DNA from 2 places in the Streptomyces sp. NPDC038280 genome. Region 2 is predicted to be linked to the other one. Evidence: riboswitches for the same ligand, from Rfam matches in the RefSeq annotation. Region 2 holds a riboswitch; the other holds the start of a gene.

Region 1 (15,818 bases), on a different contig from region 2:
ACACCACCGTGTGCGCGGTGAACGCCAGGACCCCGGCGTCGCGCCGGTTCGGCTGCGGCACCACCGCCGTCGCCCCGTCCGCCGGCGGGAACCGCCCCCGCGCGGCCGCCGCCAGGATCCGCGCTACGTACTCACTCATACGCCCATGATCCGCCATGGGCCGAGGCCGGACGCACCGGGCGCTGCCGATAATCTGACCCCCGTCAGTTAGGCACCAAGAATGGGGTGGAAGCAGTGGCGGACATCGAGTCGGCGCGCACGGCATTCGAGCGGTTCGACGTGGACGGGGACGGAATGATCACCGCCGCCGAGTACAAGAGCGTCATGGCGCAGCTGGGTGACTTCAACGTCACCGAGCCGGTCGCCCAGGCGGTCATCAACGCCCAGGACGGCAACGGCGACGGCAAGCTGTCCTTCGACGAGTTCTGGGCCCACATCAACAAGGCCTGACCTCGCGGGGGCGGCGTCGCGCTCCACGCCGACGCCGCCCGCCTCGTCTCCGGTTGCCGCCCCACGGCGGCTCGGTGACGATCGTCCGGTGACCCTCTCCGGACCTGACGGCACCCAGCTCCGCACTCGGTCGACGGCGCGTGCCCTGCTGCTCACCGGCGCCGCGCTCACCGGGTTCGGCATCGCCCTGCTCGGAGCCCGGCTCGCCGCCCGCGGCACCGGGGAGCTCCCCGTCCCCGCCGCCGGGATCACATCCGTCCTGCGCGTGGTGGTCTTCGCCGGGCTCGCCGTGACGATCGGCGACCTGGCCGGCGAGCACCTGGCCGGCCGTGGACCCCGCCCCGGCTCGTGGGCCCTGCCCGCCGCCCTCGCCGGCGTCGTCGCGTCGACCGGCCAGATCGCGCTCCTGTCCGCCGTCAGCGGTCTGGACCTGGCCGCCGTCCACGGACTGCGCGAGGGCCGCCTGCTGCTGTTCACCATCAACGGCTTCGCGGTCGCGGCCGGCTGTCTGGCACTCGGGCAGCCCCGATGGGCGGTGGTGCCGCTCGTGGTCGTGATCGCGGCGGAGGCGGTTCGCGCGCACCCCGAGACCTACTGGCCCGCCATCGGCACCGCGCTGACCGTCGTCCACCTGACGGCCGCGTCCCTGTGGTCCGGCACGCTGCTGCGCGTGCTGCGCACCATGGCCCTGCGCCGCGGCGGCCGGGACGTACTGGCCGGATACGCCAGGATGGCGGCATGGGCCTTCGCCGCCGTCGTGGGCACCGGCATCTGCTCCACGCTGCGCAAGCTTCCGCTGGAGGCCGTGTTCACCACGGCCTACGGCAGGGTCCTGATAGCCAAACTCGTGGTGGTCGGCGCGGCCAGCGGCCTCGCGCTCGTCGCCCGCCGCCGGATGGTGGGCGGAGGGGACCCGGGGCCGCCCGCCCGGATCGAGCTGGCCGCGCTCATGGGGGTCATGCTCCTGTCGGCCGTCCTGACCGTCGTTCCCGACCCCCACTGGATCGGCGCGGGATGAGCCTCAGCACTCGATGATGTTCACCGCGAGACCGCCGCGCGCGGTCTCCTTGTACTTGACCGACATGTCCGCGCCGGTCTCCTTCATGGTCTTGATGACCTTGTCGAGGGAGACCAGGTGGCTGCCGTCGCCGCGCATCGCCATCTTCGCGGCCGTGACCGCCTTCACCGCCGCCATGCCGTTGCGCTCGATGCACGGGATCTGGACCAGACCGCCGACCGGGTCGCAGGTCAGGCCGAGGTTGTGCTCCATCCCGATCTCGGCCGCGTTCTCCACCTGCTCCGGGCTGCCGCCCAGCACCTCGGCGAGCGCGCCGGCCGCCATCGAGCAGGCCGAGCCGACCTCGCCCTGGCAGCCGACCTCGGCGCCGGAGATCGAGGCGTTCTCCTTGAAGAGCATGCCGACGGCGCCCGCGGCGAGGAGGAAGCGGACCACACCGTCCTCGTCGGCGCCGGGCACGAAGTTCATGTAGTAGTGCAGGACCGCCGGGATGATGCCCGCCGCGCCGTTCGTGGGCGCGGTGACGACCCGGCCACCCGCCGCGTTCTCCTCGTTCACGGCCATGGCGTAGAGGGTGATCCACTCCATGGCGAGCGCGGCCGGGTCCCCCTCGGAGCGCAGCTTGCGGGCCGAGTTCGCGGCGCGCCGGCGGACCTTCAGGCCGCCGGGCAGGATCCCCTCACGGGACATGCCGCGCGAGACGCAGGCCTGCATGACGCGCCAGATCTCCAGCAGACCCGCGCGGATCTCCTCCTCGGAGCGCCAGGCCTTCTCGTTCTCCAGCATCATCGCGGAGATCGACAGACCCGTCTCGCGGGAGAGCCGCAGCAGCTCGTCACCGGTGCGGAAGGGGTACTTCAGCACGGTGTCGTCCGGGACGATCGGGTTCTCCCCCTGGACCGCGGCCTCGTCGACGACGAAGCCGCCGCCGACCGAGTAGTACGTCTTCTCCAGGATCAGGGCGCCCTCGGCGTCGTAGGCGAAGATCGTCATGCCGTTGGCGTGGTAAGGCAGGGCCTTGCGGCGGTGCAGGATCAGATCCTCGTCGAAGTCGAAGCCGATCTCGTGCACCCCGAGGACGCTGAGCCGCTTGGCGGACTTGATCCGCTCGACCTGCTCGTCGGCGCTCTCCACGTCGACCGTGCCGGGGGAATTGCCCTCCAGGCCCAGCAGGACGGCCTTGGGCGTGCCGTGGCCGTGGCCGGTCGCGCCGAGCGAGCCGTACAGCTCGGCCCGTATGGAGGCGGTGTGGGCCAGCAGGCCCTCGTTCTTCAGGCGACGGGCGAACATCCGCGCCGCCCGCATCGGGCCCACCGTGTGGGAGCTGGACGGGCCTATGCCGATCGAGAACAGGTCGAAGACCGAGATGGCCACGGGGGAACTCCTTGTGGGGGTGGGTAGACGCCGTTGTCTGCCGGGGTGGAGCAGAAAGCGCGGAGAAGGGATGGGGCACCGCGCTCACTGTCCAGTGTGCGCGGTGCCCCGGATGCTCGTACGAACGAAACTACAACAGAAAGGGTCGAAACTACTTCAGACCGGGGTACAGCGGGTGCTTGTCGGCGAGGGCCGAGACCCGTGCCTTGAGGGCGTCCGCTTCGGCAGCCCCAAAGGGAGAGGCGGCCTTCAGGGTCTCGGCGATGATGTCCGCCACCTCGGCGAAGTCGTCGGCCTGGAAACCGCGCGTGGCCAGCGCCGGCGTACCGATGCGCAGACCCGAGGTGACCATCGGCGGACGCGGGTCGTTCGGGATCGCGTTCCGGTTGACCGTGATGCCGACCTCGTGGAGACGGTCCTCGGCCTGCTGGCCGTCCAGCTCGCTGTTGCGCAGGTCCACCAGGACCAGGTGCACATCGGTGCCGCCGGACAGGACCGAGACGCCGTGCTCGGTGACGTCGGCCTGGACCAGGCGCTCGGCGAGGATGCGGGCACCCTCCAGCGTGCGCTGCTGGCGCTCCTTGAACTCCTCGGAGGCGGCGATCTTGAAGGAGACGGCCTTGGCCGCGATCACGTGCTCCAGCGGGCCACCCTGCTGACCGGGGAAGACCGACGAGTTGATCTTCTTGGCGAGCTCGGCGGTCGACAGGATGACACCGCCGCGGGGGCCGCCCAGCGTCTTGTGCGTGGTCGTGGTGACGACATGCGCGTGCGGCACCGGCGAGGGGTGCAGACCCGCGGCGACCAGGCCGGCGAAGTGCGCCATGTCGACCATCAGGTACGCGCCGACCTCGTCGGCGATCCGGCGGAAGGCGGCGAAGTCGAGCTGACGCGGGTAGGCGGACCAGCCGGCGATGATCAGCTTCGGCTTGGATTCCTTGGCGAGGCGCTCGACCTCGGCCATGTCGACCTCACCGGTGGCGTCGTCGACGTGGTACGCGACCACGTTGTAGAGCTTGCCGGAGAAGTTGATCTTCATTCCGTGGGTCAGGTGACCGCCGTGGGCCAGGTTCAGGCCCATGATCGTGTCGCCTGGCTTGAGCAGCGCGAACATCGCGGCGGCGTTGGCCTGCGCGCCCGAGTGGGGCTGGACGTTGGCGTGCTCGGCGCCGAACAGCTCCTTGATGCGGTCGATCGCGATCTGCTCGACCACGTCGACGTGCTCACAGCCGCCGTAGTAGCGGCGGCCGGGGTAGCCCTCGGCGTACTTGTTGGTGAGGACCGAGCCCTGGGCCTCCATGACGGCGACCGGAGCGAAGTTCTCCGAGGCGATCATCTCGAGGGTGGACTGCTGGCGGTGCAGCTCGGCGTCGACGGCGGCGGCGACATCCGGGTCCAGCTCATGGAGAGGGGTGTTCAGAAGCGACATCGGGGACATCCTTAGTTGCCGGAGAACGCGGTGTACTCGTCGGCGGAGAGCAGGTCGTTCGGCTCCTCGCTCACCCGTACCTTGAACAGCCAGCCGCCCTCGAAGGGAGCGGAGTTCACCAGGGACGGGTCGTCCACCACGTCCTGGTTGGCCGCGACGACCTCGCCGGACACCGGCGAGTACAGGTCGCTGACCGACTTGGTCGACTCCAGCTCACCGCAGGTCTCGCCCGCGGCGACCGTGTCCCCGACCTCGGGGAGCTGGGCGTAGACGACGTCACCGAGCGCGTTCGCCGCGAACTCCGTGATGCCGACCGTCGACACGCCGTCCTCGGCGTCCGACAGCCACTCGTGCTCCTTGGTGTAGCGCAGCTGCTGGGGGTTGCTCATGACCTGAATTCTCCTGTACGCGGGGGAGTGCTGATGAACGGGGGAGAGATACGGGAGGTACCGAGTGTCACTTCTGGCGCTTGTAGAACGGCAGCGCCACGACCTCGTACGGCTCGTGGGCACCGCGGATGTCGACACCGACACCGGGCGTGCCCGGCTCGGCGTGCGCCGCGTCCACATAGGCCATGGCGATCGGCTTGCCCAGCGTCGGCGAGGGGGCCCCGGAGGTGACCTCACCGATCACCTTTCCGCCCGCGACGACGGCCATGCCCGCACGGGGGACCCGGCGGCCTTCGGCGACGAGGCCGACCAGCTTGCGCGGCGGGTTGGTGGCGGCGCGCTCGGCGGACGCCTCCAGGGCCGCGCGGCCGACGAAGTCACCCTCCTTCTCGAACTTGACCACGCGCCCGAGACCGGCGTCGAAGGGGGTCAGGGCGGTGGTCAGCTCGTGCCCGTACAGCGGCATGCCCGCCTCCAGGCGCAGCGTGTCGCGGCAGGAGAGACCGGCCGGGACCAGACCGGCGCCCTCGCCGGCCTTGGTCAGGGCCTGCCACAGCTCCACGGCGTGCTCGGGGGCCACGAAGAGCTCGAAGCCGTCCTCGCCGGTGTAGCCGGTACGGGCGATCAGCGCGGGGACCCCGGCGACCGTGCCCGGCAGGCCGGCGTAGTACTTCAGCCCGTCCAGGTCGGCGTCGGTGAGCGAGGCGAGGATGCCGGGGGACTCGGGGCCCTGGACGGCGATCAGCGCGTAGGCGTCACGGTCGTCCCGTACCTCGGCGTCGAAGCCCGCGGCGCGCTCGGTGAGGGCGTCGAGGACGACCTGCGCGTTGGAGGCGTTCGCGACGACCAGATATTCGGCCGGTGCGGCCTCCTGCTCCTGGAGCCGGTACACGATCAGGTCGTCGAGGATGCCGCCGTCCTCCTGGCAGATCATCGTGTAGCGGGCGCGGCCGGGGCCCACGGTGCCGATGTTGCCGACCAGCGCGTAGTTCAGCAGGTCCACGGCCTGCGGGCCGGTGACGGCGATCTCGCCCATGTGGGACAGGTCGAAGAGACCCGCCCTGGTCCGTACGGCGTTGTGCTCGTCGCGCTCGCTCCCGTACCGCAGCGGCATGTCCCAGCCCGCGAAGTCGGTCATGGTCGCGCCCAGCGAACGATGCAGGGCATCGAGGGCTGTCAGGCGGGGGGCAGTGCTCATGGATGTGGCTCCCGGGTCCCAGGGCATGAGATGGCGAGGACAATCCTCCCCATCTGTCATCGGAACCTGAGAGGTTCACCACGACCCTTACGTACATCGGGTCATGACTTGCACCTTGGGTGGAGCCGCCAGGCGGCTCGCTTTTCAGATCTGCCTCATCCACGCGGTACGGGGCCTGAGAGATTCAAGGGAGGAACTTGCTCCTTCGGCGCCCGGGGTGTCACTGCGCCCCCGGGACTCTCCCGCGCGGATTCAAGCGGCCGGTATGAGGTTGTCTGCGCACGCGTGTGCGCTTGGCGCGCACATCATTGCACGAGGGATCTCATCGGCAAATCGCTTGTGCCTCATTACTGTTTCTTTACACTCCATGGGCAAGGGTCCGACGACCCGACAGGGGAGAAGCGATGACGTTGCAGCGGACAGGTGCGTACGCGACGACGGCGGGGCTGCCCACGCCGCGCGGGCGGGTGCGCGCGGCGGCCGCCGCGCCGGTCCCGCGCGACCTGCGGGAGCGCGGCGGCCGGGGACCCAGGGCCCTCACCTTCGCGGCCGGGGACATCGTGGTCGTCTCCGGGCTGCCCGGCAGCGGAAAGTCGACGCTGATCCGGCGCACGGCCCAGGAGTGCGGGATCGACTCGCAGGACGCCCGCGAACGCTGGGAGGCGCGGATGCCGTCCTTCCTTCCCTATGCCGTCTACCGCCCGGCGGCCCGGATCGCCCACTACGCGGGCCTGTGGCGGGCGCTGCGCTCCGGCGAGAGCGTCGTCGTCCACGACTGCGGCACCCAGACCTGGGTCAGGCGCCTGCTCGCCCGCGAGGCGCGGCGCCGCGGCGGCGCGCTGCACCTGCTCCTGCTGGACGTCACGCCCGGGACGGCCAGGGCCGGCCAGCGCGAGCGCGGCCGGGGCGTCTCCGGCTACGCCTTCGCCCGCCACCGTCGCGCCGTCTCCCGGCTGCTGCGCGACGCGGAGTCGGCCCACCTCCCGCGCGGCTGCTCCTCCGTGACGCTTCTGGACCGTGACGCGGCGACCGCCCTTCAGCGCATCTCCTTCGCGGCCCCCGCCTGAACCGCCCCGCCCGGACCCACCTCCACCGACCCGCCCGTTCCGGGGAACCGTGGAACCGGAAGCCGGCCCTCACTGTCCTTTTCGACACAGCGCGCCCTTCCGCCGCCGCCCCGGCGTTAGGGTTCTGCCGGGATCGGGTCAGAAGGGGAAGCGACCAGTGGACAGTGCATGGCCGGGCAACGAGCTGGAAGAGGTGCTCGCCGCCTCGCTCGGCAACCCCTCGGCGGGAGGCCGGCTCGTCGAAGTACTGGGACGCAGCTCCGTCTGGGTGCCCCTGCCCAACGGCGGAGGACCGGACAGCAGGGACCTCGATCTGCCGACCATGGAGATCGAGGGACTTCCGTACGTCCCCGTCTTCAGCTCCGAGCAGCAGTTCCTCGCCTGCGTCGGCGGCCACATGTCCTTCACCGTCGCCCCCGCCCGTGACCTCGCCCGTGGTCTGCCGCCGCAGCTCGGCATCGCGGTGAACCCCGGCGGCGCCGTCGGCCTCCCCCTGCCGCCGCCCGCCGTGGCCGAACTGTGCCGGGTCGGCCGCACCCCCCTGGACGGTCCCGCGAGCGGTGGCCGGGTCCGGCTCTTCGAGCCCGACTGGCAGGACGACCCCGTCGACTTCCTCGCCGTCGCCTCCGCCGAGTTCGAGGCCACCGGTGTGGTCCTCAGCGCCCGCCGCGGCCTGGCCAGCGTCGAAGGCGAGGCGCCGTCCCTGTTCATAGGTGTCCAGCTCGCCTCCTGGGAGGGCGCCGACCGCAACGCGCCGATGGATGCCCTCGGCCGCGCGCTCGGCCGGGCCGCCGTGTCGTGGCCGGTGAACCTCGTCCTCCTGGACGTCGCCCAGGACCCGGTCGGCGACTGGATGCTGGAGAAGGTGCGCCCCTTCTACCAGCGGGTGCCCGCGTAAGCGGGACCGCGCACAAGCACGCATAAGCTGGTTCGGTGGATCGAAGAGGGGCGGAACCCAAGGTGAGCGCGTCAGGCACCGCTGCGGCCGGGCAGGTCGAGCACATGCTGCGCCAGGTGACGCCCGGACGCTACGACGCGTACGAGTCGCTGCTGCACGCGCTCGCCGACGGCCAGGTCTGGATGCTGCTGTGGCACGGCACGGCCGGCTCGCCCGAGGCGCAGTACGGGAACATGGAGGTCGACGGCCTGGGCTACGCGCCCTGCGTCACCTCCACCCAGGAGCTCTCCGCTTCCGGCTGGACCCGCGCCCATGAAGTGATCAGCGGCCGCGACGTCGCCCGCGCCCTCTATCCCGACCGGTGGGGCATCTGGCTCAATCCCCATGCCCCCGGCGGCGGTCTCGGCATCCCCTGGGCCGATCTGCGTCGGATCGCCACCGGCCTCGACCGGATGCCGGCGGGACCCCTGCGGCTGACCGAACCGGCCATCGAGATCCCGCAGTTCTACGCCCTGCTCACGCAGAACGCCCACCGCACCGCCGCGGTCCGTTCGCTGCGTCGCGCCTGGGTCCAGCCGGCGCTCGGCTCCCCGTACCTCGCGATCGGCCTCGATCTGTACGACACCAGCGGCCCGTCCGTCGACGCGGTCCGCGCGATGATGCAGCAGTCCATCGCCGCCGTGCCCGACGGGCTGCCCGTCTCGACGGTCGCCATGTCCGACGAGTACGACCCGGTGACGATGTGGCTGCGGGCCAACGCCCGGCCCTTCTACGACCGGGACGCGCACGCGGCTCCGCAGCCGCAGGCACCCGGTTACGGCTATCCGCCGGCCGCTCCCCGCGCGTACTGACATCCGCACGATCCTTCTGCCCCAATTGCGCCAGCGGTTGGGGCAGTTGGCCGTCATGTCCGATCTGGTGGAATAGTGACCGAGATGGTCCGCTGACGCGATCACCGCGTCCGGATAACGGAACCTCACGCCCCGCATCACGTTTGAGCAACCATTCCCCGCCAGGTCTGGCGGGTGATCGCAAACCCGTTGAAGACTCCCCGCTAACAAAGAACCGTCGGTCCTTTGTACGAGTCGCATCACATGCGGCGTCATGGGTAATTTCCGCACCATCGGCATGACTTGCGCCATCACCTGATGCGAGACAAGCCGTGACAGCAGCGGGTACGGGCCGGTCACCGCCGGCCGGGAGGGGTCTAAGGCACTGTGACCGCACCGATCGAGACCACCGGATCGGCTGCCGAGGCTCAGCCGGAGGCAGTACTCACGGGGGTCAAACAGAGCCAGATCGAAGGCCGTTCCCTCGGTCAGATCGCCTGGGCGCGCTTCAAGCGCGACAAGATGGCGATAGCGGGCGGAATCATCGTGATCCTGCTCGTACTGATGGCCGTCCTGGCCAAGCCGATCCAGGCGGTTTTCGGCCTCGACCCCAATGAGTTCCACCAGGACCTCATCGACCCGGCCCTGCTGGCCCCGAAGGGTGCCTTCGGCGGCATGAGCTGGGACCACCCGCTCGGTGTCGACCCGCAGTTCGGCCGAGACATCCTGGCCCGTGTCATCGAGGGCTCCTGGGTCTCGCTGCTCGTCGCGGGAGGCGCCACCGTGCTCTCCGTGGTCATCGGCGTGGTCATGGGCATCGTCGCCGGTTTCTACGGCGGCTGGGTCGACGCCCTGATCAGCCGGATGATGGACACCTTCCTGGCGTTCCCGCTCCTCCTCTTCGCCATCTCCCTCTCGGCGACCCTTCAGGACGGCGCGTTCGGCCTGAGCGGTCTGCCGCTGCGGATCGGTGTGCTGATCTTCGTGATCGGCTTCTTCAGCTGGCCCTACATGGGCCGAATCGTGCGGGCCCAGACGATGACGCTGCGCAACCGCGAGTTCGTCGAGGCCTCCAGGTCGCTCGGCGCACGTGGCCCGTTCATCCTCTTCCGTGAGCTGCTGCCCAACCTGGTGGCACCGATCCTGGTCTACGCCACGCTGCTGATCCCCACCAACATCCTCTTCGAGGCGGGACTCAGCTACCTCGGCGTCGGCATCGCTCCGCCGCAGGCCTCCTGGGGCGGAATGCTCACCACCGCGGTCGACACCTACGCGGCCGATCCGCAGTACATGCTCGTGCCGGGCATCGCGATCTTCATCACGGTCCTGGCCTTCAACCTGCTGGGCGACGGGCTGCGAGATGCCCTCGACCCGCGCAGCAAGTAACCAACGAATGAGGGGGCTTTCCTCAGGTGAAGACTAGAAAAGCGACAGTTCTGGTCGCCACAGCAGTGGTGCTGGCGCTGGGGGCGTCCGCGTGTGGTGGTTCCAAGGACGACAAGGGCAAGGGCGGTTCCGGTACGGCTGACGCCGCGCTGACCTCCGTCGTCAACAAGTCCGACAAGAAGGGCGGCACGGTCTCCTACGAGTTCTCGGACGAGCCGGACTCCCTCGACCCGGGCAACACGTACTACGGCTGGATCCAGAACTTCGCCCGCCTGTACGGCCGCACGCTGACCTCCTTCAAGCCGGCCGCCGACAAGGAGGGCCTGGAGGTCGTCCCCGACCTCGCGGAGTCGCTGGGCAAGCCCAGTGACGGCGCGAAGACCTGGACGTACACCCTCCGGAAGGGCCTGAAGTTCGAGGACGGCACGCCGATCACCTCGAAGGACGTCAAGTACGCCGTCGAGCGCTCGAACTTCAGCCCCGAGGCGCTGGCGAACGGTCCGACGTACTTCAAGGCACACCTCATCGGTGGTGACACCTACAAGGGTCCCTACAAGGACAAGAACCCGGCCGGCCTCGCCTCCATCGAGACGCCGGACGACCTCACCATCGTCTTCAAGCTGAAGAACGCCTTCGCGGACTTCGACTACCTGGCGACCTTCTCGCAGACGGCCCCCGTGCCGCGCGCGGCCGACAAGGGCGCCGAGTACGTCAAGAAGATGGTCTCCTCGGGCCCGTACAAGTTCCAGTCGTACGAGGAGGGCAAGGGCGCCACCCTCGTCCGCAACGAGAACTGGGACCCGAAGACCGACCCGGTCCGCAAGGCCCTGCCGGACAAGATCACCCTGCGCTTCGGCGTGAAGCAGGAGACGATCGACGGCAACCTGATCTCCGACAACCTCACCGTCGACGGCGCCGGCACCGGTGTCGCCCCGGCCACCCAGCCGAAGGTCCTCACCGACGCCAAGCTGAAGAAGCAGACGGACAACCCGTACGCGGGCGCCACGTCGTACATCGGCCTGAACGTCAACGTCGCCCCGTTCAACAACATCGAGTGCCGCAAGGCCGTTCAGTGGGGCATCGACAAGGCGTCCGTCGCGGCCGCCCAGGGCGGCGCGCCCAAGGGTGACCCGGCGACCACGCTGATCCCGCCGACCGTGGCCGGTTACACGAAGTTCGACCTGTACCCGTCCGAGGGCTTCAAGGGCGACATGGCCAAGGCCAAGGAGTCGCTGAAGAAGTGCGGTCAGCCGAACGGCTTCAAGACCAACCTGTCGGCCCGTTCGGACCGTCCGGCCGAGATGGCCATGGCCACCGCGGTCCAGGCGTCGCTGAAGAAGATCGGCATCACGGCCGAGATCAAGACCTTCCCGGCCGGTAAGTACTTCCAGAACTTCGCGGGCAACCCGAGCTACGTGCACGCCAACAAGCTCGGCATGATCATGACCGCGTGGGGTGCGGACTGGCCGACGGGCTTCGGCTTCCTCGACCAGATCGTCAACGGCTCGGCCATCAAGCCGGCCGGTGGCAACAACGTCCAGGAGCTGAACGACCCGAAGGTCAACCAGCTCCTCAACGAGGGCATCGCCACCACGGACACCGCCGCCCGCGAGAAGGTCTGGGGCGAGGTCGACAAGACGGTCATCGAGGGCGCGACCGCGGTCCCGCTGATCTACCGCAAGAACCTGCTTCTGCGGCCCGAGTCGGCGACCAACGTCACCATCACCCAGGCCTACCTGGGCATGTACGACTACCTGCTGATGGGCTCCGCCAAGTAGCAGGCGGGTCCCACCCCGAGAGTTCGAAAGGCAGGTGATGGCTCCGGTGTCCGCCGGCCGGCCGGCCGCTCCTCACAAGGGAGCGGGCCGGCGGCCGGCGGGCACCGGCGCCGGATAGCTGTGGCTGCGTACTTCATCCGACGCGTCTTCGGCGCGGTGCTACTGCTGCTGATCGTCAGCGCAGTCACCTTCGCGATCTTCTTCCTCGTCCCCCGCCTCGCGGGCCAGACGATGGACCAACTGGCGGCCCAGTACGTGGGCAAGGACGCCAACCCCGACACAGTGGCCGCGGTCAAGGCGAACCTCGGCCTCGACAAGCCGCTGTACGTCCAGTACTGGGACTTCATCCGGCAGATCTTCGTCGGCGCCGACTACAAGTTCGGTCCCGACGCCTCGCACTGTGACGCTCCGTGCTTCGGCTACTCCTTCAAGCGCCACATCGAGGTGTGGCCGGAGATCATCGGCCGCGTCCCGGTCACCTTCTCGCTGGCCATCGGTGCGGCGGTGATCTGGCTGGTCACCGGTGTCGCCACCGGCGTCGTCTCCGCGCTGAAGCGTGGCTCCCTGCTCGACCGCTTCTTCATGGGCGTCGCCCTCGCCGGCGTCTCCCTCCCGATCTTCTTCACCGGCATGCTCGCGCTGGGCGTCCTCACGGTCCAGTGGCCGGTCTGGGACGGCATCAACTACGTGCCGTTCACCGAGAACCCCGCCGAGTGGGCGTGGAACCTGCTCGTCCCCTGGTGCTCGCTGGCCTTCCTCTACTCCGCGCTCTACGCACGGCTCACCCGGGCCGGAATGCTGGAGACGATGGGTGAGGACTACATCCGTACCGCCCGCGCCAAGGGCCTCAAGGAGAGCCAGGTCATCGGCAAGCACGGGCTGCGGGCCGCACTCACCCCGATCGTCACCATCTTCGGCATGGACTTCGGTCTGCTGCTCGGCGGCGCCGTCATCACCGAGACGGTGTTCTCCTTCGAGGGCATGGGCAAGTACGCCATCAAGAGCGTGCGGGACAACGACCTGCCGATCGTGATGGGCGTGACCCTGACCGCCGCCTTCTTCATCGTCTTCTGCAATCTGCTGGTGGACCTGGTGTACGCCGCCATCGACCCCAGGGTGAGGTACTCGTGAGCGAGGTTTCCAAGGAGCAGACCGCCGGTATGGCGTCTGCCGCGCCGTCTGCCGCGTTGGGTGAGCCGGTGCCCGCCCAGCGGTCCGGCACCGAGGACTCCTTCCTCTCCGTGCGCGATCTGCGCATCCACTTCACCACCGACGACGGCCTGGTCAAGTCGGTCGACGGCGTCAGCTTCGACGTCAAGGCCGGCGAGACCCTCGGCATCGTCGGCGAGTCCGGCTCCGGCAAGTCGGTCACCTCGCTGGGCGTGATGGGACTCCACCGCGCCGCGCCGAACGCGAAGATCTCCGGCGAGGTCTGGCTGGACGGCGAGGAGCTGATCGGCGCCGACGCCGACCACGTGCGGCAGCTGCGCGGCCAGAAGATGGCCATGATCTTCCAGGACCCGCTCTCCGCGATGCACCCGTACTACACGGTCGGCGCGCAGATCGTGGAGGCGTACCGGGTCCACAACAAGGTCACCAAGAAGGCCGCCCGCACCCGGGCGATCGAGATGCTCGACCGCGTCGGCATCCCCGAGCCGGGCAAGCGCGTCGACTCCTACCCGCACGAGTTCTCCGGCGGTATGCGCCAGCGCGCGATGATCGCGATGGCCCTGGTCAACAACCCGCAGCTGCTCATCGCGGACGAGCCGACGACGGCGCTCGACGTCACCGTCCAGGCGCAGATCCTGGACCTGATCCGGGATCTGCAGAAGGAGTTCGGCTCCGCGGTCATCATGATCACGCACGACCTGGGTGTCGTCGCCGAGATGGCCGACAAGCTGCTCGTGATGTACGGCGGCCGGTGCATCGAGCGCGGCACGGCCGAGCAGGTCTTCTACGAGCCCCGGCACCCCTACACCTGGGGCCTGCTGGGCTCGATGCCGCGCATCGACCGGGATCAGACCGAACGCCTCATTCCGGTCAAGGGCTCCCCGCCGTCCCTGATCAACGTCCCCAGCGGCTGCGCCTTCAACCCGCGCTGCCCGTACGCGGACATCCCCAAGGACAACATCACGCGGACCACCCGCCCCGAGCTGACGGAGACCGGAAGCGGCGTCGGCAGCGGGCACTTCTCGGCCTGCCACATGTCGCAGGAGGAGCGGACCCGGATCTGGACCGAAGAGATTGCGCCGAAGCTGTGACCGATGTGACCGACAAGAATGCATCCGCTGAGCCGCTGCTCAAGGTCGAGGGGCTGGTCAAGCACTTCCCGATCCGCAAAGGCCTGCTCCAGCGCCAGAGCGGCGCGGTCAAGGCGGTCGACGGCATCTCCTTCGACGTGCTGCCGGGCGAGACCCTGGGCGTCGTGGGCGAGTCCGGCTGCGGCAAGTCGACGATGGGCCGGCTGATCACGCGGCTGCTCGAACCGACCGGCGGAAAGGTCGAGTTCGACGGCCACGACATCACGCACATGTCGGCGGGCGCGATGCGGCCACTGCGCCGCGACATCCAGATGATCTTCCAGGACCCGTACTCGTCGCTGAACCCGCGCCACACGATCGGCACGATCGTCAGCGCGCCGTTCCGGCTTCAGGGCGTCGAGCCCGAGGGCGGGGTCAAGAAGGAGGTCCAGCGGCTGCTGGGCCTGGTGGGCCTCAACCCCGAGCACTACAACCGCTACCCGCACGAGTTCTCGGGCGGCCAGCGGCAGCGCATCGGCATCGCCCGCGCACTCGCGCTCAACCCGAAGCTGGTCGTGGCGGACGAGCCGGTCTCCGCGCTGGACGTGTCGATCCAGGCCCAGGTCGTGAACCTGCTGGACGACCTCCAGGAGGAGCTGGGCCTGACGTATGTGATCATCGCGCACGACCTGTCCGTGATCCGTCACGTCTCGGACCGGATCGCCGTGATGTACCTCGGCAAGATCGTCGAGCTGGCGGACCGGAAGTCGCTGTACGAGGCGCCGATGCACCCGTACACCAAGGCGCTGATGTCGGCCGTGCCGGTGCCCGACCCGCGGCGCAAGGGCGTGAAGAGCGAGCGCATCCTGCTCAAGGGAGACGTGCCGTCGCCCATCGCGCCGCCGAGCGGCTGCCGCTTCCACACGCGGTGCTGGAAGGCGACGGAGATCTGCAAGACGCAGGAACCGCCGCTGCTGCAGCTGAAGCCGGGCCAGCAGGTGGCCTGCCACCACCCGGAGAACGCGCCGGACCAGGCCCCGGAGGAGACGGTGCTGCCGTCCGCCCGGGAAGCGGTGGAGATCGTCTCGGTGACGAAGGCGCCTTCGGCAGAGGAGCCCGAGCCGGCGAAGCCGGCTCGGGAGCCGGAGAAGTAAGAAGGGGAAGCGCCGGGGCCGGGGGCCCGGCGCCCCGGCCCTTGGCTCTGGGCGTGGCCGCGTCGGACAGCGCCCCCAGCGGTACGTCGACGCCGATCCTCTTCCAGGCGTCGGCCAGGTCCTCGGCGGCCGCCGCCACGGTCTCGCCGGCCGACGTGCCGTAGATCATGCGGATGGTGAGCCTTCCAGCCGGAGCGCACTCTGGTCGGCGGCTCGGCCTGCGCGCGGGGGCCGTGCCCGGGGGATCAGCGCCCGACCCCTGGCTCTTGGCCTGCGTGCGGTGGGCTGTGCTCGGGGGATCAGCGCCCGACCCCTGGCTCTTCGCCTGCGCGCGGTGGGCCCTCCGGGGGTATCAGCGCCGCCCCTGGCTCTTGGCCTGCGCGCGCCCGGCGCCCCCGGGCGCCGGGGCCGGCGGTTCGCCCGGACTCGGGCAGGCCCGGGCGGCCGTGCTTCACGGCCCCGCCGCGACCGCCCGCGCCCCGTGGGGCCCCGCGCGCGTGCCCGGGGCCGTCGCGGTCACGAGGAACGGCCCCGCCGCGACCGCCCGCGCCCCGTGGGGCCCCGCGCGCGTGCCCGGGGCCGTCGGCCGTGGGCGGGCCCGGCACAA
Region 2 (15,818 bases):
CGCACCCTGCTGACCGGCAACGCGGTGACGGTGATCGAGGGCGACCTGCTCGTCTGACGGCCGTCGCCCCGGGCCGGTCGACCTCTCAGGCCGGACGACCCCGCGGAACCGGCTGACGTCTCGGAACCGGCCGATGAGAAAGGGGCGTACGGCACCTGCCGTACGCCCCTCGCCGTGCGTCCACGTCTCTCACATCGCGGGCAGCCAGCCGACCCTTCCGGCCAGCAGCCCGTATCCGACGAACGCCACGATGTCGAGCAGCGCGTGCGCCGCCACGAGCGGCCCGACCCGGCCCCAGCGCCGGTAGAGCCACACGAAGACCACACCCATGACCATGTTGCCGAGGAAGCCGCCGATGCCCTGGTAGAGGTGGTACGAGCCGCGCAGGACCGAACTCGCCACCAGGGCGGCCATCGGCGTCCATCCCAACTGCCCGAGCCGGCGCAGCAGATAGCCGACGACGATGACCTCCTCCAGTACGGAGTTCTGCACCGCCGAGGCCAGGAGCACGGGGTACTTCCACCACACGTCGGGCAGCGATTCGGGCACCACGGTCAGGTTGAACCCGGCTGTCCGCGCGACGAGATAGAAGGCGAGGCCGGCGCTGCCGATACCGGCGGCCACCAGCGCCCCGCGCCCGAGGTCCGACCACGGCCGGATGAGGTCGAAACCGATCAGCCGCAGCCCCCGGCCTTCTTCGGGGCCCGCTGCCAGGCCCCTGTCCCAGCGTTCCCTCATCAGCAGATGCGCCACGAGCAGGACCGGCACCAGGGCCGTCGCGACGGAGAAGAGCTGCCAGGCGAGGTCGAGCCACGGCCGTCCCGGGGCGTACGAGGTGTTGAGGTTCGCCGCCTGATCCTTGAGACCGCCCGGCTTGGTCAGTGATCCGACAAAGCTGATGAGTGACGACACACCACTCGCGCCGAGCGACAGCGCCAGTACGAGCACCGTCTCGGAGCGAAGGATCCTCCGGGACATGCCGTCCTGGGGAAGAGATTCAGCCACGCGTCCCGCCTCCGCCTGCACACCTGCCTCCACGTTCCCTGCCACCACCGTGCACGACCGTCCTACCACCGTGCTGGGACGTCACAGCTTGCCCGACGGCGGCCGGGTGGGGGGCGGCGGGGGCGCGGGAGTCGCGGCGTGGCTGAAGGAGGGGCTGCCGCCGGAGCTGATCGCCGGACCTCCTCAGGCGGCCGCTTCGCCGGGTTCGGCTGACCCCGCCGGCCAGGTGTGCACCGGATCGCCCCGTCGCATCAGCTCCCCGTAGCGCCGGGTGGTCGCCGCCAGCGCCTCCTCGCGCGTGAGCCCGGCCTCCAGGGCGCGGTGATAGGCGTCCACCTGCCACGAGGCGCCGTTCACCCGTCGGCGGCACCGCTCCTCGATGATTCCGAGATAGAGGTCCCGGTCGGCCGGTTCGATGCCCCAGGCGTCGAGCCCGGCCGCCGCGAGCGGCAGCAATTCGTCCTGTACGAGCTGCACGGCGGGGACGGTGGCGACCCCGCCGGCGCGGCCGGGGCGCGGCCAGCGCAGTTCGGCGTCGATGCCGTACCGGCAGGCGGTGTCGAAGTTGGCCTCCGCCTCCTCGAACGGCAGCCGCTTCCACACGGGTCGGGGTTCCTCGGCCAGGGCGCGGACCAGCCCGTAGTAGAAGGCCGCGTTGGCGATGACATCGGTGACGGTGGGTCCTGCGGGCAGCACCCGGTTCTCGACCCGCAGATGCGGGACGCCGTCGGTGAGGTCGTACACCGGCCGGTTCCAGCGGTACACCGTGCCGTTGTGCAGGACGAGTTCCTGGAGACGCGGGACGCCCCCGTCGTCGAGGACCCGCAGCGGGTCCTCCTCGTCGCAGATGGGCAGCAGCGGAGGAAAGAAGCGCAGGTTCTCCTCGAACAAGTCGTACGCCGAGTCCACCCAGCGTTCCCCGAACCAGGTGCGCGGCCGGACGCCCTGGGCCTGGAGCTCGGGCGGCCGGGTGTCCGTGGCCTGCTGGAACAGCGGCGGTCTCGACTCGCGCCACAGCTCCCGGCCGAACAGGAAGGGCGAGTTGGCGCCGACGGCCACCTGGACGGCCGCGACGGCCTGCGCCGCGTTCCACACCGCGGCGAACCGGGCGGGAGTGACCTGGAGGTGCAACTGCACGGACGTGCACGCCGATTCGGGCGCGATCGACGCCGCGGTGCAGGTCAGCCGCTCGACGCCCTGGATGTCGAGCGCGAAGTCCTCGCCCCGAGCGGCCACGATCTGGTCGTTGAGGAGCATGTAGCGGTCGACGTCCGAGAGGTTCGCGGTCACCAGATCGTGCTGCGCGAGCGTGGGCAGAATTCCGATCATGACGATGCCGGCATCCACCTCCTGGGCCTTGCGGTGGGCATATCCCAGACCGGTGCGCAGCTCCTCGGCGAGCTGATCGAAAACCCGCCCGCCGAGCCGGTGCGGCGCGATGTTCACTTCCAGGTTGAACATTCCGAGTTCCGTCTGGAAATCCCTGCTCGCAATCCGCTCCAGAACCTCGGCATTCATCATCCGGGGCATCCCGTCGGCGCCCGCCAGATTCAACTCGATCTCCAGGCCCATCATGTTTCTGGGCCGGTCGAACCTCTTCTCCGCCAGGAGCCTCCCCAGTCCCGCCAGACACTGCTGGAGCTTGCGCCGGTACCTCTGTCGATCGGACAGGTCGAACCCGCCTGCCACGACCTTCTCCCCCATCGAAGGGTCCCTCCTCGAGTGGGCAGCCCGCGGCTCGGCCGCTCGTGTCACGGACGATAATGCCCAGCCCGGCTGATCCATAACGCCCCCACGCGCACAGGCTGAACGGTAGGCTGAGAAGGAAGTCCGTGCGGCACATTCCGCAGGCATGGAGCACTGTGCAGTTACCACTGCCGACAGCACGACCGAAACGCCGACGAGATTCGGCCGTCGTAGCGGCGCTCACGCCGCAGGCCAGAGGCTTGCCTTGACGTTAAATCCGTCGAAATGCCGCATAATAAAGACCGAATTCCGCCTTGGCCGCAATAGCTCAGCCGTCTAGCAGAAACACCGGGTGAACACGCGCGGTATAAACTCCGCGGACGAGGCAGAGAGCCGGCGCCCGGCCACGGCCTTATGGCCCCCTCTGGCCCCGCAGCTGACAGCGTCGTCCGCACTGCCCCCCGCTTCACCGTGTCTCCTGAGTGAGAGGCGACCCACCATGCTCCACATCCCTCCGGCCCCCGCGCCGGCCCTGCGCAGTGTCCTCGTGGCCCTCGGTTCCCCCGCCGCCGTCCGCGAGGCCCGTACACCAGCTCTCCGTTCCGTCCAGGGACAGCTCACTGCCGAACTGCCCCTGCCCGTCCATGTGCTGGATGTACTGGATCAGGTCGTCCCGCCCACCCCGACACCGCGTACCCGGCTCGCCGGCTGGCGGTTTCTGATCCGTGGCGGCGACCGTGCCGTCGCCGCCGCGGACACGATGCTCACTCCGGACGGCTGGTCCTTCTCGCACTTCTTCGAAGGGCCCTACATCACCGCCACCGAACGCGCACTGCGCCAGGCCGAGTCCATAAGCACTCCCTATCAACCACGCCTGCTGTCCGTGCCCGAGCTGTACATGCTGACCCTGTGGCTGCACGGGGACACGGAAGCCGACGGGTCAAAGGGGTCCCCCGCGCCGTCGGACCTCCTGATTCCGCTGGCGCCCGCGCCCCCCGGCATCGCCGCCCACAGACCCCACCGGGTCGCCGATCTGCTGCCCGTCCTCACCCTGCGCCTCGCTCCGCCGGTCCCACTCCTGGGCTCACCGGCCTGACCTCTTCCGAAGAGCACGGAGCGATGCCCCGCGGCCGTCACCGCCGCGGGGCATCGCTCTGTCCACGTACGGCGTTCGTACGGACACCACCGTCCTGCCCCATACGGACTAGCCCACAATGACCACCCCGAACCATCCGAAGAGACCGTGTAGTTGAGCTGAACCGTCCGGGCGGGTGATACGTCCCTAACCAGTAGGAAGAGCTGCCGCGAAATCCCTGCGGATCGACGCCCGCAGGACAACACTGGGACCGGACCGAACCGACCAACGGGGGGCGGCCATGAACACCGCATCGAGCCGCAGGACACTCACCACACCGCAGCGAAAGAACCCACCCATGTGCCAGCACAAGCCATCCTGCCCGACAGCCGACTCCGCCGACCGGGAGGCCGCCCGTCTGACGGCGCACCACCCGGAGCAGGGCTGGAGCCTGCTGTGCAATGGTGTCCTGCTCTTCGAGGACACCGGTGAGCTGCTGCCGGACGGCCAGATCATCGCGCCGCACCGGCCGCTGGACACCGAGCAGGTGGTGACGGCCGCCTGAGGCGGCGGGCACGACGTACGACAAAGGGCCGGCCCGGAGCGCGCTCCGAACCGGCCCTGACTCATGTCAGCCGTGGTCCGACCGTCAGTTGTCGTACTCGTCCAGGGGCGGGCACGAGCAGACGAGGTTGCGGTCGCCGAACGCGCCGTCGATACGGCGCACCGGCGGCCAGTACTTGTCGGCGGCCGAGACACCGGCCGGGAAGACCGCGTCCTCACGGCTGTACGGGTGCTCCCACTCACCGCCCAACGCGGCCGCGGTGTGCGGGGCGTTGCGCAGCGGGTTGTCCTCGGCGGGCCACTCGCCCGACGCGACCTTCTCGATCTCGGCGCGGATCGCGATCATCGTGTCGCAGAACCGGTCGATCTCGGTGAGGTCCTCGCTCTCGGTCGGCTCGATCATCAGCGTGCCGGCGACCGGGAACGACATCGTGGGCGCGTGGAAGCCGTAGTCGATCAGGCGCTTGGCGATGTCGTCGACGCTGACGCCGGACGCCTTCGCCAGCGGCCGGATGTCGACGATGCACTCGTGCGCGACCAGCCCGGCGGGACCGGTGTAGAGCACCGGGAAGTGCGGCTCCAGGCGCTTGGCGATGTAGTTGGCCGCCAGCACCGCCACCTGGGTGGCGCGCTTGAGACCCTCGCCGCCCATGAGCCGTACGTACGCCCAGGAGATCGGCAGGATGCCCGCGGAGCCCCACGGCGCGGCCGAGATCGGGCCGACGCCCGTCGCCGGGCCGGCGGCCGGCTGGAGCGGGTGGTTGGGCAGGTACGGGGCGAGGTGCGAACGGACGCCGACCGGACCGACGCCGGGGCCACCGCCGCCGTGCGGGATGCAGAACGTCTTGTGCAGGTTCAGGTGCGAGACGTCGCCACCGAACCGGCCCGGCTTGGCGAGCCCGACCAGGGCGTTGAGGTTGGCTCCGTCGACGTACACCTGGCCGCCGGCGTCGTGCACCTGGGCGCAGATGTCGGCGACGTGCTCCTCGAACACACCGTGCGTCGACGGGTAGGTGATCATCAGCACGGACAACTCGTCGCGGTACTGCTCGATCTTGGCGCGCAGGTCGTCGATGTCGATCTCGCCGTCGTCGGCGGTCTTGACGACGACGACCTTCATCCCGGCCATCACGGCGGAGGCGGCGTTGGTGCCGTGCGCCGAGGACGGGATGAGGCAGACGGTGCGCTGGGTGTCGCCGTTGGCGCGGTGGTAGGCGCGGACGGCCAGCAGACCGGCCAGCTCGCCCTGCGAACCGGCGTTGGGCTGGATGGAGACCTTGTCGTAGCCGGTGACCTCGGCGAGGCGCTCCTCGAGCTCGGTGATGAGGGTGAGGTAGCCCGCGGCCTGGTCGGCCGGCGCGAACGGGTGCATCGCCCCGAACTCCGGCCAGGTGACCGGCTCCATCTCGGTGGTGGCGTTGAGCTTCATCGTGCAGGAGCCGAGCGGGATCATGCCGCGGTCCAGCGCGTAGTCGCGGTCGGCGAGCTTACGCAGGTAGCGCAGCATCGCCGTCTCGGAGCGGTGCGCGTGGAACACCGGGTGCGTGAGGTACACGTCCGAGCGCAGCAGGCCCTCGGGAAGCGCGTCGGCGGCGGTGGCGTCGAGCACCTCGATGTCGGCGTCGACACCGAAGGCGGCCCACACGGCGGTGAGCTGGGCGCGGCCCGTGGTCTCGTCGCACGAGATGGACACGTGGTCGGCGTCGACGAGGTGCACGTTGACCCCGCCCTCGCGGGCGGCGGCCACGGCCTGCGCGGCGGTGCCGGGCACGCGGACCGTCAGGGTGTCGAAGTACGAGCCGTGCACGACCTCGACACCACCGGCGCGCAGCCCCTCGGCGAGGATCGCGGCGTAGCGGTGGGTGCGCCGGGCGATGCCCTTGAGGCCGTCGGGGCCGTGGTAGACGGCGTACATCCCGGCCATGACGGCGAGCAGCACCTGCGCGGTGCAGATGTTGCTGGTCGCCTTCTCCCGGCGGATGTGCTGCTCGCGGGTCTGCAGCGCCAGGCGGTAGGCCCTGTTGCCGTCCGCGTCGACGGAGACACCGACGAGGCGGCCGGGCAGGCTGCGGGCGAACTTCTCGCGGACGGCCATGTAACCGGCGTGCGGGCCGCCGAAGCCCATCGGGACACCGAATCGCTGGGTCGTGCCGACGGCGATGTCCGCGCCGAGCTCACCGGGCGAGGTGAGCAGGGTGAGCGCCAGCAGATCGGCGGAGACGGTGACGATCGCGCCGAGCTCGTGCGCCCGCTCGATGACCGGCTTGAGGTCCCGGACCGCGCCGGAGGCGCCCGGGTACTGGAGCAGCACGCCGAAGACACCGCGCTCGGCGATCTCCTCCGGAATGCCGTCGGACAGGTCGGCGACGACGACCTCGACGCCGGTCGGCTCGGCGCGGGTCTCGATCACGGCGATGGTCTGCGGCAGCGCGTCGGCGTCGACCAGGAAGACGCCGTCCTTGACCTTGCCGACCCGGCGGGCCAGCGACATGGCCTCGGCGGCGGCGGTGCCCTCGTCGAGCAGGGACGCGCCGGAGGTGGGCAGACCGGTGAGGTCGGCGACCATGGTCTGGAAGTTCAGCAGCGCCTCGAGGCGGCCCTGCGAGATCTCCGGCTGGTAGGGCGTGTACGCCGTGTACCAGGCCGGGTTCTCCATGACGTTGCGCAGGATGACCGGCGGCGTGAACGTGCCGTAGTAGCCGAGGCCGATCATCGGCGCGAGTACCTGGTTGCGGTCGGCGAGCGAGCGCAGTTCGGCGAGCACCTCGGCCTCGGTGCGGGCGGAGGGGAGTCCGAGCGCCTCGGCGCTCTTGATCACGTCCGGTACCGCGGCGTCGGTGAGTTCGTCGAGCGAGCCGTAGCCGACCTGCGCGAGCATCTTCGCGCGCGCCTCGGCGTCGGGTCCGATGTGCCGCTGCTCGAAGGGAATGCCCTGTTCGAGTACGGAGAGCGGAATGCGGTTGGCGGTCATGTACGGAGGCCTCCTGGTCGTCACGACCTGCGAGGGGCACCACGGCGCGGATGCCCGGACGGCCTCCCCCTCTGTCATCTCAACCTGAGAGTTTCACCGGCACGCCGAAACGGCACGCCGGCTTTCACCGTCGGTGAGAGCGGATGCCGTCGGACGTCCGCCCTGCTTTCCAGAGTGACCTCGTCCGTGCGGTACAGGGGCCTGAGAGATTCCGGGGAGGATTTGCTCCTTCGGCGCCCCCGAAAGGTTTCTTCGGTGGACTCTCCCGCACAGGGTCAGCAGCCACAGCCAGCCTACCAGCGAGGTTCCCCGGACATCCCTCGAGTGGCCGACATCCCCGTTGTGCACTTTCGTAGTGTTTGAAGAGCAGTTGCGAACCGTTGGAGGGACCGTGCAGACCGACATCGATCCGCGCAGCCTGATCGGCCGCAAAGCGTTCGACCGTGACGGGACCAAGATCGGAACCATCGACGAGGTGTACCTGGACGATGCCACGGGTGTTCCCGAGTGGGCGGCCGTGCGCACGGGCCTGTTCAGCAGAGACGCCTTCGTCCCCCTGGAGCCCAGCGAACTGGTCGGCGGCGCGCTTCACATCCCTTACGAACGCTCCCTGATCAAGGACGCGCCGGACTTCGGCGTCGGCCGCCATCTCTCCCCGGAGCAGGAGCTCCAGCTCTACCGGCACTACGGCATGGACCTCCCCGCCGCACCCGACGACGCGACTCCGTCCCCGCCACCGCCGGGCCGTGACTTCGGCCGGCTGGCAGGCCGCGACAAGCCCTCGGAGACCTGACCGTCCGCCGCACCCTCACCGGACCTGTCCACAGGTCCCGGTGAGGGCTCCGCCGCGCTCTCCTCCGCCGGGGTCTCCGGCTCCCTCCACACGAGCGGCAGCGGATCCGACAGCTCCAGTTCGGGGTCGTCGACGAGGAACGTCCGTACCCTCCCGGGCTTCGACCAGGGCTCTTCGAACCGCACGGTGACCCGTCCGACCCCGCTGCCCTGCACCCACCCCGGCCCGTACCGGGCGTGGCGCACGTCCCGCCCGGCCGGCCAGCGCCGCTCCGGCGGCTCGGCGGCGATCTCCGTCCGCTCCGCCGTCGCCCCGGGGTCCTGTTCGCCCTTCCCGTCGTCCTCGACCGCCGTCGGCTCGTCGTCGGCGGCCTGTGCGAAGAGGTCCTCCTGGGTGTAGTCGGCGAGGCCGGTCACACCCACGCCCAGCAGCCTGACGCCGCCGGTCGTGTCCACCGCCTCGAGGAGCCGTGCGGCCGCCTCCCTCACGACCGCCGCCGCGTCCGTCGGCCCGCGCAGCGTCTCCGACCTGGTCAGCGTCGAGAAGTCGAACCGCCGCACCTTGAGCACGATGGTCCGCCCCGAGTGCCCCGACGCCCGCAACCGCTGCACACACCGGTCGGCGAGGCGCTCCACCTCAACCCGGATGCGAACCCGGTCGTGCAGATCGACATCGAAGGTGTCCTCCACCGAGACGGACTTGGTGTCGCGCTCGGCCACCACGGGTCTGTCGTCGTGCCCCAGGGCCATCCGGGCCAGCGAGGCACCGTGCGCCCGGCCCAGGAGGCGTACGAGCTCGTCCTCCCCCGCCTCGGCGAGGTCCGCCACCGTCGTCATGCCGGCCCGGCGCAGATGCTCGCCGGTCGCCGGCCCGACGCCGGGCAGGATCCGTACGGACTTCGGGCCGAGCAGCTCGCGCTCGGTCCCCGGCTCTATCAGGACCAGCCCGTTGGGCTTGGCCTCCTCGGAGGCGATCTTGGCGAGCATCTTCGATCCGGCGAGTCCCACCGACCCGGTCAACCCGGTGGTGCCGAGAATGTCCCTGCGCAGCCGCTCACCGGCCTCCCGCGCCGTGGCCGAGTCATATGCCGCACCCCCGGCTTCGAGGTCCACGAAGGCCTCGTCCAGGCTCAGCGGCTCGACCAGCGGCGAGAGCCGTCCGAGCAGCTCCATCACCTGGTCGCTGACCGAGCGGTAGAGCGAGAAGCGGGGCACCAGATAGGCGGCGTTCGGCGCGAGCCGTCTGGCCTGGGACATGGGCATCGCCGAATGCACCCCGAAGCGCCTGGCCTCGTACGAGGCGGTGGCGACGACTCCGCGCGGGCCGAGACCTCCGACCACCACCGGCTTTCCGCGCAGGCTCGGCTTCGCCGCCTGCTCCGCGGCGGCGAAGAAGGCGTCCATGTCGAGATGCAGGATCGTCGGCGCGGCTCTCACACCACCGATGCTGCCCTACGGCACTGACAATCGACCCGCACTTCTGTACGACGGTCCGGCCGCGTCGCCGCGGACATCCGGCCGCAAGGACGAGACAGCGACCGAGACCGCCGGGTCAGAGGCGCCGGAAGGCACCAGCGAGCCTCAGACGGCCTTGTCGCGGCGGCGCCGCGCCAGCTCGTCCGCCGGGTTGTGCCCGACCAGCGTCTCGCCGGTGTCGACCCGCTCCCCGTGAAGTTGCGACAGCGCGGCCTCGACGTCCCGCCACACCACACCCACGGCGATCCCGAAGACCCCCTGGCCGCCCTGCAACAGATCGACGACCTCGTCCGGCGACGAGCACTCGTACACCGTCGCGCCGTCGCTCATCAGGGTCATGCGCTCGAGGTCCCGGAAGCCCCGCGCCCGCAGATGCTGTACGGCCGCCCGGATGTTCTGCAGCGCCACCCCGGTGTCCAGGAAGCGCTTGACGATCTTGAGTACGACGACGTCACGAAAGCTGTAGAGCCGCTGGGTGCCGGAGCCGTACGCGGGCCGCACGCTGGGCTCGACCAGCCCGGTGCGCGCCCAGTAGTCCAACTGGCGGTACGTGATGCCCGCCGCCGCGCACGCGGTCGGCCCTCGATACCCGATGGTGTCGGTCGTCGGCTCGGCCGCCGCCGCACTGCCGTGGAGCGGATACGGCCCGCTCTCCCCCGGACTCCGTCCGAGGGAACCCCCTGCCGTACCGTCGCCGCTGCTCATGACGCCGACCCTCCGTCCTTGACCTGCCCACACGACGGTAGGCAGTCACTCGGGGTGCGTCAACGATCGCCACACTCGGCACGCCGAGTGATAATCACCCTGAGAGTGGTTTCCCGTGACTCTCTTCCGGGAACGGCTACTCGAATGCCCGGACGGCACCCGGAGCAGCGAGACAGGTCGAAAGGCCGGTCACTGGCTACTGGATCCGAAGTCCTCCGGCGAGATCTGGTCGAGGAACTCGCGGAATTTCTCCACTTCGTCCTCCTGCTCATCCGGAATCGCGATGCCGGCATCGTCCAGCACACCGTCACTGCCGAAGATCGGCGTCCCGGTCCGCAGGGCGAGCGCTATGGCGTCGGAGGGCCGAGCGCTCACCTCAACGCCACTGGCGAAGACCAGCTCCGCGTAGAAGACCCCTTCCCGCAGGTCCGTGATCCGGACCTGGGTGAGCTCCTGCCCGACGGCTTCGAGCACGTCCTTGAAGAGGTCATGAGTCAGGGGCCTGGCCGGAGCCATGCCCTGTTGGGCGAAGGCAATGGCCGTCGCCTCACCCGGTCCGATCCAGATGGGGAGGTACCGATCGCCTCCCACTTCACGCAGGAGCACGATCGGTTGGTTGGAGGGCATTTCCACCCGGACACCCACAACGTCGAGCTCGTTCACACAGCAACCCTAGGACGTGCCCGACCGGTTTGGGTAGTCGGGCATCCGCAAGATCACTGAAAGCGGACCCCGAGCGCGGTCTGTACCAATGCGGCGTGGAGGCGTACCGAGAGCCCCGCGAGCTCCTTCGCCGTGGCCTCCGCATGGGCCCTGGTCTGCGGATTACGGTGCCGGCGCAGCGGCGCGACGACCTGCTCGACCAGACCGGCCTCGCGATCGGCGGCCGCCTTCACGGCGCGAAGATGACGAGGTTCGAGACCGAATCTCCCCAGTTCCGCGACAAGTCTGGCGACCGTCACGGCCTCGGCGTCGTAGCCCCCGTCGTCCGACACGGGACCGATCAGGCCGTAGGACTCCCAGTCGGCCAGCTCCGCCTCACTGACCTCGGCGGCCGCGAGCAGCTCGCCCCGGCCCACCCGCGCGGCGGTCGGCCGGTCCGCCTCCAGGTCCCAGGGCCCGTCCGGGAGGTCACGCTGCGTCCCCTGAGCGGGCAGCTGGACCTGCTCGCCCCGCGCGAGCGCGTCGAGGTGCTCCCTGATGACCTTGAGCGGCAAATAGTGATCCCGCTGCATGCGCAGGATCTGGGCCAGCCGCTCCACGTCCTCGGGGCTGAACTTGCGGTACCCGGACGGCGTCCGCCGCGGCTCCACGAGCCCCTCGGCCTCCAGGAACCGGATCTTGGAGATCGTGACCTCGGGAAACTCGTCGCGCAGCTGGTTCAGCACCGAACCGATGCTGACCAGCCGGTCGCCCCCGGAGGCGGTGCCACGGCCGGCACCGCCCGACGGTGTTCGCAGCATGGACCTTCCCTGAGGGGTCACACGCCCCGCTGGCTCGCGTAGAAGACCAGCCGGTACTTGCCGATCTGGACCTCGTCACCGTTCGACAGAGCGACCGAGTCGATCCGCTCACGGTTGACGTACGTGCCGTTGAGGCTGCCGACATCGGACACGGTGAAACTGCCGTCCTGCGCCCTGCGGAATTCCACGTGCCGCCGCGAGACAGTCACGTCGTCGAGGAAGATGTCGCTCTGCGGGTGACGGCCGGCCGTGGTCAGCTCGCTGTCCAGCAGGAAGCGGCTGCCCGAGTTCGGTCCGCGGCGCACCACCAGGAGCGCCGAACCCAGCGGCAGAGCGTCGACCGCGGCCTGGGCCTCGGGCGAGAGCGACGGCACCGCGGTCTGACCGGTGACCTCCGCGTCGTACGCCTCGAGTCCGGAGATCGAGATGGTCGACGTAGTCTCGGACGGGCGCTCGGCGGGCGCTCCACCCCGCAGCGGAGCGCCGCAGTTGGAGCAGAACCGACTCGCCTCGGCGTTGCGGTGCCCGCACCTCGTACATACCGGCATGGACGAATCCTCCTGCCGCGGCTGCCCCGCGGCTGCCTGGGATGCGTACGGATCGGGCGCAAACCCTCCACCCGAGCTTGAGGTTGGCTCATCGAAACCTATGCGTCCGGGACCGGCAGGGTCAACAGACGACGCGCCCTGGCCGCCGGGAATGTCACCGCCCGGGGCGACCTCATCACGGAACAGCGGGCGTTCGCCGCCCTGCTCCTCGCTCTGGGCATGGCGCGGCGCGCGGTGCCTGGCGGTGCTGTTGCCGCCGTCCTCGCGTGCGCTCTTGCCGAACAACTTCGCAAACAACTTCACGGGCGATTCCCCTTGACCGAAACAGACCCGCCCGTGGGGCAGGACGAACCCTGAATGAACACACCTGCCGACCCGGACACCTTCACAACGTCCGTATCCTCCGGACAGTTTCCACCACGCGGCACGCTTGTGATGCGGCGACCCCCCGCAACGTCATGCCCTTGTCGCACGACCCCCATGCACCCCAGCCTCACTGCGATGACGACCGAGCGTAGTCAGGCCGCTCCGCCGGTCGCAAGGCGTCCACAACGATCTTCTGCGAACGGGCGACGGTGGCGGTGGCCTGCTCCTTCTCCAGCGTCTGGACCACACCACCGGGGATGTTGAGCGCGGGCTCCAAGTCCTCCGGCTTGCCGATGACCTTGAAGACGTACGGAGCCTTCACCTGGTTGCCGTCCACCTCTATGGCACCGTCACCACCGGAGAAGTACGTGTCCGCCACGACCCTGACGTCATTGATCTGGATCGCCTCCGCGCCGGCGGCACGCAGCTCCTGGATCGCGTCGAGGAGCATGTCCGACTCGACCGCGCCCGAACCGTCCGTGATGGTGAGGGTGATACCGGGCCCCTCGGCGGCCACCGTGCCGGCCAGGATCCCGAGCTGCCGCTCCTTCTCCCGCGTCTGCTTGCGGGCCTCCTCCGCTTGGTTGGAGCTGCTGTCGAGCTCCGCGCGCTGGTCCTCCAGGCGCGCCTTCTCGTCCTCCAGCCGCTGCGTACGGTCGTCCAGCTCGTCCAGGATCCGCACCAGGTCCTCCTGGCGGGCGCCCCGCAGCGCGCTGTTGTCGCTGGTCGAGCGGACCTGGATGGCAAGACCCAGGCCGAGGACGAACAGCAGCACGGCCACGATCAGTTGGGCACGGGAGACCCGTGGCGGCCACAGCCCGGCGGCCAGGCGCTGACGCCCGGTCAACGCCCTCTCCGGTACGGTCTCCGGCTCGGGCCGGTCTTCGTTCTGCGGTGTCTCGTCGTTGCTCATCGGCCTCACGCCCGGAACACATGCCGCCGGATCGCGGCGGCGTTGGAGAAGATCCGGATGCCGAGGACGACCACGACACCGGTGGACAACTGCGCCCCCACACCCAGCTTGTCGCCGAGGAACACGATCAGCGCGGCCACGACCACATTCGACAGGAAGGAGACCACGAAGACCTTGTCGACGAAGATCCCGTCCAGCATGGCGCGCAGACCTCCGAAGACCGCGTCGAGAGCGGCGACGACGGCGATCGGCAGATAGGGCTCGACCACCGCCGGCACCTCGGGTCGGACCAACAGTCCGACCACGACTCCCACGACGAGGCCCAGTACGGCGATCAAGATGTGCCCTTCCCTGTGTCGGCCGTGGGCCGCCCGGTGGCCGTCGCGGCCCCGGTCTTCCTCGGCTCTGCGATTCGTACGATCAAGCTCGGAGCCGCCGGCAGACGCACCTCGTCCTGAGCGGAAATGCTGGTACGGATGCCGAAGTTCTCCTGCAGCGCGTGCAGATACTGGCCATCGGCACTGTCCTGGAACGCCGTGCTCAGCTTCTGGCCGTTCCCCACCGCGAGCACGGTGTACGGCGGCACCAGCGGCTTGTTGTCGACAAGTATGGCGTCGCCCGCCGCACGGATCGCGGACAGCGACGTCAGCCGCTGCCCGTTGATGGCGACCGCCTCGGCGCCCGACTGCCACAGTCCGTTGACGACCCGCTGCATGTCACGGTCGCGCACCCGGCCCGTGTCCGAGAAGCCACTGCTCTCCCGCGGCCCGCCGCCACCCTGATCGGTGTCCTTGGCGTCGTCGACGACGAGCTTGACGCCCGGCCCCCGCACCTCCGTGGCGCCGGAGAGCAACGCGACCAGCTCGGCCTGGTCCCCGCCATGCTGCTGGAGCGCCTTGCGCTGGCGCTCCCCCACCTCACCGCGGAGCTCGTCGACATCCTTCTCCAGCTTGTCGGCCGTCGAGGTCTCGGCGTCGATACGGCCGATGAGCTCCTGGCGCTCCTTGGCGACCACCGGAGCGGAGATCCGCGCCTGCGCGGCGCCGACAGTGACCACCACGGCCGCCAGGAGCAGACCCGCCGCGAGGCCGAGCTTGGCGCGCAGCGTACGGGGCAGCCCGCCGCCCTCCGCCTCACGGCGCGCCGTGGCCTCCGCGTAGCCGTCGTCCAGGGCGTGGTCCATCACATTGGTCAGCAGCGACATGGACGCATCGGGACGCGGGGGCGGGGAGCCGGTGCTCCGAACGGGGGGCTGCTGCGACATGCCGCACATCGTCGCACGTCGCGAGGGCTGCCGCCGAATGGCCCCACCGGTGCGCCGGGAGGCGTCCGCGGACGCCTCCCGGGCCCTCGGTCACATGTCAGTGACCTGCGCTGTCGACCACGGCCGACCATTCGTCGAGCAGGGCCTGCGCCGAGGCGTCGTCGGGCCCTTCCGCCCACAGATGGGTGACGGCCTCCGACGGGTCGGGCAGCACCATCACCCAACGCCCGTCGGCCTCCACCACCCGGACACCGTCCGTCGTGTCCACATGGCGCTCCCCCGCGGCCTCCACCACGCGGCGCATCACCAGGCCCTTGACGGCCCACGGCGTGGCCAGATCCCGGCGCAGCACATGGGCACGCGGGATCCGCGCGTCGATCTGGCTGAGGGTGAGCTGGGTCCGCGCCACCAGACCGATGAGCCGCACGAACGCGGCGGCCCCGTCGAAGACACTGCTGAACTCCGGGACGATGAACCCTCCGCGGCCGTCGCCGCCGAAGATCGTCGTCTCCTCACGGCCGACCCGGGTCAGATCGTCCGGCGACGTGGTCGTCCATTCCACCTGCGTGCCGTGATAGGCCGCCACCTGCTCGGCGATCCTGGTGGTCGTCACCGGCAGAGCCACCCGCCCGCTGCGCCGCTCCGCGGCCACCAGATCCAGCAGGACCAGCAGCGAACGGTCATCCTCGATGATCTTGCCGCGCTCGTCGACCAGCGAGATCCGCTCGCCGACCGGGTCGAACCGCACCCCGAAGGCCGCCCGCGCCGACGCGACGATCTCACCGAGCCGCACCAGGCCCGCGCGCCGGGTCTCGGGGGTCTCCGTCGGCCGGGACTCGTCGAGACCCGGATTGATCGTCAGCGAGTCGACCTGAAGCCGTCCGAGGAGGCTGGGCAGAACGAGCCCGGCGCTGCCGTTGGACGCGTCCACGACGACCTTCAGCCCGGCATCCGCGATGCCCGAGGTGTCCACGTTCCGCAGCAACGACC

The links. A riboswitch is a leader RNA that binds a small molecule or an ion and turns the genes downstream of it on or off. The one in region 2 is predicted to bind glycine.
Region 1: another riboswitch for glycine. It lies ahead of gcvT (glycine cleavage system aminomethyltransferase GcvT); the one in region 2 lies ahead of gcvP (aminomethyl-transferring glycine dehydrogenase).

Annotation. Positions count from the first base shown of each region.
Region 1 covers NZ_JBVJYZ010000007.1:193,580-209,397, reverse strand. Annotated here, with positions in the region: gene ACZ7J0_RS17410 (GNAT family N-acetyltransferase) at 1-139, opposite strand, end outside; gene ACZ7J0_RS17405 (EF-hand domain-containing protein) at 235-450, shown strand; gene ACZ7J0_RS17400 (CopD family protein) at 539-1,468, shown strand; gene ACZ7J0_RS17395 (L-serine ammonia-lyase) at 1,472-2,842, opposite strand; gene glyA (serine hydroxymethyltransferase) at 2,994-4,271, opposite strand; gene gcvH (glycine cleavage system protein GcvH) at 4,283-4,660, opposite strand; gene gcvT (glycine cleavage system aminomethyltransferase GcvT) at 4,728-5,858, opposite strand; glycine riboswitch at 6,013-6,113, opposite strand; gene ACZ7J0_RS17375 (AAA family ATPase) at 6,263-6,925, shown strand; gene ACZ7J0_RS17370 (enhanced serine sensitivity protein SseB) at 7,083-7,823, shown strand; gene ACZ7J0_RS17365 (enhanced serine sensitivity protein SseB C-terminal domain-containing protein) at 7,886-8,674, shown strand; gene ACZ7J0_RS17360 (ABC transporter permease) at 9,041-10,039, shown strand; gene ACZ7J0_RS17355 (ABC transporter substrate-binding protein) at 10,066-11,817, shown strand; gene ACZ7J0_RS17350 (ABC transporter permease) at 11,938-12,948, shown strand; gene ACZ7J0_RS17345 (ABC transporter ATP-binding protein) at 12,978-14,078, shown strand; gene ACZ7J0_RS17340 (ABC transporter ATP-binding protein) at 14,084-15,211, shown strand.
Region 2 covers NZ_JBVJYZ010000003.1:2,564-18,381, reverse strand. Annotated here, with positions in the region: gene ACZ7J0_RS08350 (PhzF family phenazine biosynthesis protein) at 1-57, shown strand, start outside; gene ACZ7J0_RS08345 (CPBP family intramembrane glutamic endopeptidase) at 190-978, opposite strand; gene ACZ7J0_RS08340 (glutamate-cysteine ligase family protein) at 1,189-2,709, opposite strand; gene ACZ7J0_RS08335 (hypothetical protein) at 3,191-3,787, shown strand; gene ACZ7J0_RS08330 (DUF5999 family protein) at 4,125-4,331, shown strand; gene gcvP (aminomethyl-transferring glycine dehydrogenase) at 4,416-7,301, opposite strand; glycine riboswitch at 7,481-7,579, opposite strand; gene ACZ7J0_RS08320 (PRC-barrel domain-containing protein) at 7,693-8,094, shown strand; gene ACZ7J0_RS08315 (DNA polymerase IV) at 7,986-9,530, opposite strand; gene ACZ7J0_RS08310 (MerR family transcriptional regulator) at 9,675-10,274, opposite strand; gene ACZ7J0_RS08305 (bifunctional nuclease family protein) at 10,464-10,937, opposite strand; gene ftsR (transcriptional regulator FtsR) at 10,991-11,737, opposite strand; gene ACZ7J0_RS08295 (FHA domain-containing protein) at 11,755-12,696, opposite strand; gene ACZ7J0_RS08290 (DUF881 domain-containing protein) at 12,779-13,564, opposite strand; gene ACZ7J0_RS08285 (small basic family protein) at 13,570-13,902, opposite strand; gene ACZ7J0_RS08280 (DUF881 domain-containing protein) at 13,899-14,828, opposite strand; gene ACZ7J0_RS08275 (sugar phosphate nucleotidyltransferase) at 14,926-15,818, opposite strand, start outside.